Regions from separate parts of the Nonomuraea sp. NPDC050328 genome, predicted to be linked through region 1. Evidence: predicted binding sites of a transcription regulator. Region 1 holds the regulator's gene; the other holds the start of a gene.
The links. Region 1 encodes HrcA, which represses chaperone genes, less so after heat shock. Its sites were predicted from a motif close to TTGGCACTCTCNNNNNGAGAGTGCCAA; they were not measured.
Positions count from the first base shown of each region.

Region 1 (4,204 bases):
CGCCAGGTGGTCGACGCCTTCGAGGTACTCCACGACGACGCCCTCGACCCGCAGGTCGTGGCCCCAGATCTTCTCCACCAGCGCCGCGTCGTGCACGCCCTCGACGTAGATGCGGCTCTCGCGGGCGACCCGGGCCCGCAGCCCCTCGACCGCGATGGATCCCGAGGCGCTCCGTGCCGGCCCGCGGGGCGCGGCGGCCGGGCGGACCAGGGTGACCGGCTTGCCCTCCAGCAGGAAGGCGGCGGGCGCCAGCGGGAACAGCCGCCGGCGGCCGAAGCGGTCCTCCAGGGTGACGGCCTCCTTGTCGCAGCCCACCACCGCGCCGCAGAAACCGCTGTCGGCGTCCTCGACCACCAGGTCGAGCTCCGCGGGCACCTGGGGGATCTTGCCCTTCAGCGGCCGTCGCCAGTTGCCCGCGAGCACGTCTCCGTCGTATCGCGTCACCTTTGGGACGGTAGCAGCAGCCGCTTGCGATTGGCGCTGCGGCGCAGCAGGACGACGATCGTGACGACGACCGCCACCAGGAAGCCGCCCAGCGACAGCAGGATCAGCCCGCCGATGCCGCCCAGCACCCCGGCCAGGCCCTTGAGCGGCGCGGCGCCCACGCCGAAGCGCCCGGCGACCTGCTCCTGCGTGGTGCACAACACCTGGTAGTCGCCGGCCGAGGGCACGCTGACCCTGCCGATGACGTGCCAGGTGAGGTTGTTGATGGTCACCGTCTCGTTGCCGGTGGCCTGGGAGAGCTGGGCGTCGCCCAGGCTCTTGCAGGTGTAGTTGGCGCGCGGGCCGGTGTAGTACAGGGTCGGCTCGTCGGCCGGGTCGAGCCGGACGGTGACCTGCTCCCCGGAGGCGAAGGTCCGGACCGGGCCGAAGCCGGACTCCGACAGGTTGGCCACGAACAGGACGCCGCCGACGATCGCCGCGACCACCGCCAGCGCCCAGGCGCCGCCGATCCACCACAGCGACGGCTTCACCTTCGGGCGCGGCTGCTGCTGGTAGGGCTGGGCCCCGTAGGGCTGCTGGAAGTACTGCGGGGGCGCGGCGTAGGGCTGCTGCTGGCCGTACCCGCCGTAGGGCGGCTGCTGCCCGGGCGGGGGCTGACCGGGCCCGCCCTGGGGCGGCGGCGGCCCGCCGTACTGGGGACCAGGGCCGTACTGCGGGCCGGATCCGTACTGAGGGCCGGATCCGTACTGAGGGCCGGGCCCGTACTGAGGGCCCGACCCGTGATGAGGCTGCTGGTACGGCGGAGCCTGGGGGCCGGTGGGAGGCTGGCCGGGAGGGGGCGGGGGCACGTCGTCCCGCGACACGCGCCGGGTGGAGTCCTCGGGCGGGGTCTGGGAATCGTCGGTCATATCTAGCAGTCTGACTCCATGTCGCCACATATCGCCATACCGGGGTCCCCGGGCCCCTTCGCGGCACGGGCCAAGCAGGCCTTATCGCACCACGCGGGCGCGCGCCGTACACTTGGCACTCGGGAACACAGAGTGCCAGATCTGACGTTCTCGGTAAGGTCGACGCAGGAGGTGAGCACGTGCTCGACGACAGGAAACTCGCGGTCCTCCGCGCCATAGTCGAGGACTACGTGTCCACCAACGAACCGGTGGGCTCCAAGGCGCTCGCGGAGCGCCACAACCTCAACGTCTCCCCGGCCACCGTCCGCAACGACATGGCGGTGCTGGAGGAGCAGGGCTACATCGCGCAGCCGCACACCAGCGCGGGCCGCGTGCCGACGGACAAGGGCTATCGCCTGTTCGTCGACCGGCTCTCGCAGGTCAAGCCGCTGTCGGTGGCCGAACGGCGGGCGATCGAGACGTTCCTGGTCGGCGCGGTCGACCTCGACGACGTCGTGACCCGCACCGTCCGCCTGCTGGCCCAGCTCACGCGCCAGGTCGCCGTGGTGCAGTACCCCACGCTGACCCGCTCGACGGTGCGGCACGTCGAACTCGTGCCGCTCACCGACCGCCGCGTGATGCTGGTGCTGATCACCAACACCGGCCGCGTCGAGCAGCGGGTGATCGAGCTGCCCGAGGTCATCGAGGAGGCCCGGATCGCGCACCTGCGCGCCGTCCTCAACGCCTGCCTCGACGGATGCGGGCTGAGCGCCGTGCCCGACCTGGTCGCCGACCTGCCCGAACGGGTGCCGGCCGAGGACCGCCCGGTCGTGGCGACGATCCTGTCGGTACTGCTGGAGACCCTGGTCGAGCGGCACGACGAGAAGATCGTCTTCGCCGGTGCGGCCAACCTGGCCGGCGCCGACTTCTCCAGCGGCCTGCGGGACGTGCTGGAGGCGCTGGAGGAGCAGGTCGTGCTCATGCGGCTGCTGGGCGAGACGTCCCCGGACACCCCGGCCGCCCTGACCGTCCGGATCGGCTCGGAGAACCCCTACAGCGGACTGCGGGGGACGTCGATCGTGGCGACCGGATACGGTTCTGGCGGCCAGCAGCTCGCCCGCCTGGGCGTGCTCGGCCCCACCCGGATGGATTACCCCGTCACCATGGGCGCGGTGCGCGCCGTGGCACGTTACGTCAGCCAGATCCTGGCTGCTTCATAAGAGGTCGATAAGTGGCAAACAGCGACTACTACGCCACCCTCGGGGTCCGGCGTGAGGCGAGTCAGGACGAGATCAAGAAGGCGTACCGCCGTCTCGCCCGTGAGCTGCACCCTGACGTGAACCCCGATCCCGCGACCCAGGAGCGGTTCAAGGAGATCACCCAGGCCTACGAGGTCCTGTCCGACCCGAACAAGCGGCAGATGTACGACCTCGGCGCCGACCCCTTCGCCAACGCCGGGGCGGGCGCGGGCGGCTTCGGCCAGGGCTTCCCGTTCAGCGACATCATGGACGCCTTCTTCGGCACCGGCGGCGGCCAGCGCGGCCCGCGCTCGCGCGCCCGCCGTGGCCGCAACGCGACCATCCGCGTCGAGCTCGACCTGAAGGAATCGGCCTTCGGCACCACCCGCGAGCTGCACGTGGACACCGCCGTGCGCTGCGAGGTCTGCGAGGGCGCCGGCACCGCGCCGGGCACCCACCCCGACACCTGCGACATGTGTCACGGGCGCGGCGAGATCTCCCAGGTCACCCGGTCCTTCCTGGGCCAGGTCATGACCTCGCGCCCCTGCCCGCAGTGCGGCGGCTTCGGCAGCATCATCCGCCACCCCTGCCAGGAGTGCTCCGGCGACGGCCGCGTCCGCACCCGGCGCACCATCAAGGTCCGCATCCCGGCGGGCGTCGAGGACGGCACGCACATCCAGCTCGCCGGCGAGGGCGAGATCGGCCCCGGCGGCGGCCCGCCCGGCGACCTGTTCCTGGAGATCGTCGAGCGCCCGCACGAGATCTTCGAGCGGCGGGGTGACGACCTGCACTGCACCGTGCAGATCCCGATGACCGCCGCCGCGCTCGGCACCTCCTTGACCATCGAGACGCTGGACGGCGCCGAGGAGATCGACGTGCGGCCCGGCACGCAGTCGGGGCAGGTCATCACCATGTACGGGCGCGGCGTGCAGCGGCTCAGCGAGACCGGGCGCGGCGACCTGCTCATCCACGTCAACGTGGAGACGCCGTCGCGGCTCGACCCGGCCCAGGAGGAGCTGCTGCGCGAGCTGTCGAAGCTGCGCGGCGAGGAGCGGCCGCCGGGCAAGTTCGCCCCCGGTCAGCAGGGCTTCTTCTCCCGGCTGCGGGACGCCTTCAACGGCCGCTGACCTCTCGCCCGGTCGCGGGCGTGGGACGATGGTGACGTGAGCGTCCCGGTGTTCCTGGCCGACCGGCTGGAGTTCGGCAAGAGCGAGATCGTGCTGGGCGGCCCCGAGGGCCGCCACGCGGCGACGGTACGGCGGCTGCGCCCGCCCGAGCGGGTCGACCTGACCGACGGCCGGGGCGCCGTCGCCGAGTGCGTGGTCACCGAGCAGCTCAAGGACGCCCTGCGCCTGGAGGTGCTGCGCAGCTACGAGCTGCCGCCGCCCGCCCCCCGCCTGATCGTCGTCCAGGGCCTGCCCAAGGGCGAGCGCGGCGAGCTGGCCGTCGAGATGATGACCGAGGCCGGCGTCGACGTGATCGTCCCGTGGGCGGCCAAGCGCAGCATCACGCAGTGGAAGGGCGAGCGCGCCGCCAAGTCCCTGGCCCGGTGGCGGGCCACCGCCCGCGAGGCCGGCAAGCAGGCCAGGCGCTTCCACCTGCCCGAGGTGACCGAGCAGGCGAGCACCGCCCAGG
Region 1 covers NZ_JBITIW010000002.1:336,561-340,764, forward strand. The annotation lists gene ACIBG7_RS07685 (DUF3097 domain-containing protein) at 1-444, opposite strand, end outside; gene ACIBG7_RS07690 (hypothetical protein) at 441-1,352, opposite strand; gene hrcA (heat-inducible transcriptional repressor HrcA) at 1,532-2,551, shown strand; gene dnaJ (molecular chaperone DnaJ) at 2,563-3,696, shown strand; gene ACIBG7_RS07705 (16S rRNA (uracil(1498)-N(3))-methyltransferase) at 3,733-4,204, shown strand, end outside.

Region 2 (4,204 bases), on a different contig from region 1:
TGCTCGGAGCTGATCGGCGACCCGGCCGGCGAGAAGTGGGGCTTCGTCAACGTCAACCTGCGGCCCTACTACGCCGAGGGATCCAAGACGCTGGCCTACGAGATCGCGGAGCAGCTCGGCTGGCGGCTGCCGGACCAGATCGTCATCCCGGTGGCCTCCGGCTCGCAGCTCACGAAGATCGACAAGGGCTTCAAGGAGCTCGTCGCGCTCGGCCTCGTCGAGGAGAAGCCGTACAAGATCTTCGCGGCCCAGGCGACCGGGTGCTCGCCGGTGGCGGCGGCCTACAAGGCCGGGCACGACGTGGTCCAGCCGGTGAAGCCGGACACGATCGCCAAGTCGCTGGCGATCGGCAACCCGGCCGACGGCCCCTACGTGCTCGACATCGCCCGCCGGACCGGCGGCGCGGTGGAGGACGTCACCGACGCCGAGATCGTCTCGGCGATCCACCTGCTGGCCTCGACCGAGGGCATCTTCGCCGAGACGGCGGGCGGGGTCACCGTGGGAGTGCTGCGCAAGCTCGTGGCGGCCGGGAAGCTCGACCCCGAGCTGGACACGGTGGTGCTCAACACCGGCGACGGCCTCAAGACCCTCGACGTGGTCACGGCCGAGCCGTCCGCGGTGATCAAGCCCTCGCTCGACGCGTTTAGGAAGGTTATCTGATGAGTGTTTCGGTGCGGATTCCGACAATTCTGCGCACATACACGGGCGGAAGTGCAGATGTGCGCGGGGAGGGCGCGACGCTTCGCGAGGTGCTCCAGAAGCTCGACGCCGACTTCCCGGGTATCGGCGCGCGAATTCTGGATGAATCGGGCAAGATTCGCCGTTTTGTCAATGTCTATGTCGGGGAAGAGGACGTCCGTTTCTCCGAGGGCCTTGACACCGCGACGCCCGAAGGCGCGCAGATCTCGATCATCCCGGCGGTCGCGGGCGGCTGATCCGGCCCCTTCCGTACGACGCACCCCCTGGGCCCTCGCCCGGGGGGTGTTCGTATCTGCAGGGACATTTCAAACTTAAAGGAAATGTAGCGCTAAGCAGTTTTGTGCTTGACTCTGTTCCCCAATGCCACCTCACAGGTATGGTCGAGTGCGGTCGACTGGCTGGAAATCCCCTTAAGTCAGGAAGACTGCGGATCTTGCGAGAGGAATGGGCGAGGTCCGGAGCCCAGTTAGAGGAGTCGGAAGTGGCGCAGGGCACCGTCAAGTGGTTCAACGCGGACAAGGGCTACGGCTTCATCGCGGTAGACGGTGGTAAGGATGTCTTCGTCCATTACTCAGCGATCATGATGGACGGCTATCGGTCTCTCGAGCAGGGCCAGCGGGTCGAGTTCGAGATCACGCAGGGACAGAAGGGGCCGCAGGCCGAATCTGTCCGAGCGGTCTGACACACACACCTGGCCGGTGGTTCGTACGGCAACGCAGTCCGTGCGAACCGCCCACGAACGCGCGTGGCCGGGTCCGTTCCGGACCCGGCCCGAGCCCCGGCCTCCGGCGACCCGTCCCAGGTGAGGCACCCTCATGAGCAGCCGACTCATGGCGTCGGCTTGCACTCGACCGGGTAGAGTGCTAAACAGTTCGTTGGCACTCTCGATAGCAGAGTGCCAATGATGGATCGAGGCGATGGGGCCTGCCGCAGGGAGATGCAGGCCTATATGCCGTCGCGGGCTTCGGCTCGATCCCTTATGCAAACCACCCTGCATCTGGGAGGTCCAGCCTTATGGCAGCCAAGATGATCGCGTTTGACGAGGACGCCCGGCGCGGTCTCGAGCGCGGTATGAACCAGCTCGCCGACGCCGTCAAGGTGACCCTCGGCCCGAAGGGCCGCAACGTCGTTCTGGAGAAGAAGTGGGGCGCCCCCACGATCACCAACGACGGTGTGTCCATCGCCAAGGAGATCGAGCTCGAGGACCCGTACGAGAAGATCGGTGCGGAGCTCGTCAAGGAAGTCGCCAAGAAGACCGACGACGTCGCGGGTGACGGCACCACCACCGCCACCGTGCTCGCCCAGGCGCTGGTGCGCGAGGGCCTGCGCAACGTTGCCGCCGGCGCCAACCCGATGGCCCTGAAGAAGGGCATCGAGGCCGCCGTCGAGCGCGTCAGCGAGGAGCTCTCCAAGCTGGCCAAGGACGTGGAGACCAAGGAGCAGATCGCTTCGACCGCCTCCATCTCCGCCGCCGACCCCGAGATCGGCGCGCTCATCGCCGAGGCGATGGACAAGGTCGGCAAGGAAGGCGTCATCACCGTCGAGGAGAGCAACACCTTCGGCCTCGAGCTCGAGCTCACCGAGGGCATGCGCTTCGACAAGGGGTACGTGTCCGGTTACTTCGTGACCGACCCCGACCGGATGGAGGCCGTCCTCGAGGACCCCTACATCCTGATCGTCAACAGCAAGGTCTCCGCCAACAAGGACCTGCTCCCCGTTCTCGACAAGGTCGTGCAGTCCGGCAAGCCGCTGCTGATCATCGCCGAGGACATCGAGGGCGAGGCCCTGGCCACCCTGGTCGTCAACAAGATCCGCGGGCTGTTCAAGTCCGTCGCGGTCAAGGCGCCCGGCTTCGGTGACCGCCGCAAGGCCATGCTGAACGACATCGCCATCCTGACCGGCGGCCAGGTCATCGCCGAGGAGGTCGGTCTCAAGCTCGAGAACGCCACCCTCGACCTGCTCGGCCGCGCTCGCAAGGTCGTCGTCACCAAGGACGAGACGACCATCGTCGACGGCGCCGGTGACGCGGACCAGATCTCCGGCCGGGTCAACGAGATCCGCTCCGAGATCGACCGCACCGACTCCGACTACGACCGCGAGAAGCTCCAGGAGCGCCTCGCCAAGCTGGCCGGCGGCGTCGCCGTCATCAAGGCCGGCGCGGCCACCGAGGTCGAGCTCAAGGAGCGCAAGCACCGCATCGAGGACGCCGTTCGCAACGCGAAGGCGGCCGTCGAGGAGGGCATCGTCCCCGGCGGTGGTGTCGCGCTGCTGCAGGCCGGCGCCAAGGCGTTCGACAAGCTCGAGCTCACCGGCGACGAGGCCACCGGCGCGGCGATCGTGCGCAAGGCTCTGGAGGAGCCGCTCAAGCAGATCGCGGTCAACGCCGGTCTCGAGGGCGGCGTCGTGGTGGAGAAGGTTCGCAACCTGACCCCGGGTGAGGGCCTCAACGCCGCGACCGGCGAGTACGTCAACATGTTCGAGTCGGGCATCATCGACCCGGCCAAGGTGACGCGCTCCGCGCTGCAGAACGCCGCTTCCATCGCGGCGCTGTTCCTGACCACCGAGGCTGTCATCGCCGAGAAGCCGGAGAAGACCCCGGCTGCTCCCGGCGGCATGCCCGGCGGCGGGGACATGGACTTCTAAGTCCTGATCCACACGCTTCAGGCGGTCCCTTCGGGGGCCGCCTTTTGCGTGTGCGCTCTTGGTGTTCGCGGGATTTTACCTACCTTTATTTGGCATTTCGGTTGGAGTCCTATTACAGTCCCGCGTTACCGGACGGTTATCGGCCTTCAACGGGAAGGCGGCCGTCCGATCGTCGAGTCCCCCGTGCGCGGGGAGCCGGGGACCCAACTTTCTGGGGTGAATCCGCGACCCCGAGCAGAGTGCGGCCTGCTCGAAACCAGCGGTAGGGCGGCTTTCTCCTGGCCCGAACCCGTCAGCTAACCCGGTAGGCGTCCTAGGAGAGGACCGCCCCCAATTGGATCCGATCTCGGACAAGTTGTTCAAGGTCATCGAAGCTGAACTGCCGTACAGGGAGGAAAGCGGCGGCTATACCAAATACGGCGACTGGTATGGCGCGCACGTCGACGACTCGTACTCCTTCAAGACCGCCGCCTGGTGTGACATGTTCCTCGCCTGGGCCGCGGATCAGGCCGGGGTGGCCGAATACGCGGGACAGTTCGCGTATACGCCGGCGCATGCCAACTGGTTCCGGCAGCAGGGTGCTTGGAGCACCACGCCGGAGCCTGGGGCGTTCGTGTTCTACAACTGGAGCGGGTCGAAGTCGGTCGGCGGGATCAGTCATGTCGGCATCGTGGAGAAGGTCGCCGGGACCAAGATCCATACGATTGAGGGGAACGCGGACGGCGTTTACCTCAAGCGGAAGGTTCGCGACACCGGGACGGTGGTGGGGTATGGGTTGCCGCGGCTGGTGAAGGTCGACGGGGCCACCTACGAACAGACCCTCGCCGCAGCCGCCACTCCCGCAGCCACGCCGCCGCCCGCG
Region 2 covers NZ_JBITIW010000010.1:28,541-32,744, forward strand. The annotation lists gene thrC (threonine synthase) at 1-660, shown strand, start outside; gene ACIBG7_RS32090 (MoaD/ThiS family protein) at 660-935, shown strand; gene ACIBG7_RS32095 (cold-shock protein) at 1,181-1,381, shown strand; gene groL (chaperonin GroEL) at 1,714-3,342, shown strand; cyclic di-AMP (ydaO/yuaA leader) riboswitch at 3,503-3,669, shown strand; gene ACIBG7_RS32105 (CHAP domain-containing protein) at 3,677-4,204, shown strand, end outside.
Region 2: a site for HrcA is predicted at 1,575-1,601, ahead of groL (chaperonin GroEL). Genes of this name have one in related genera too.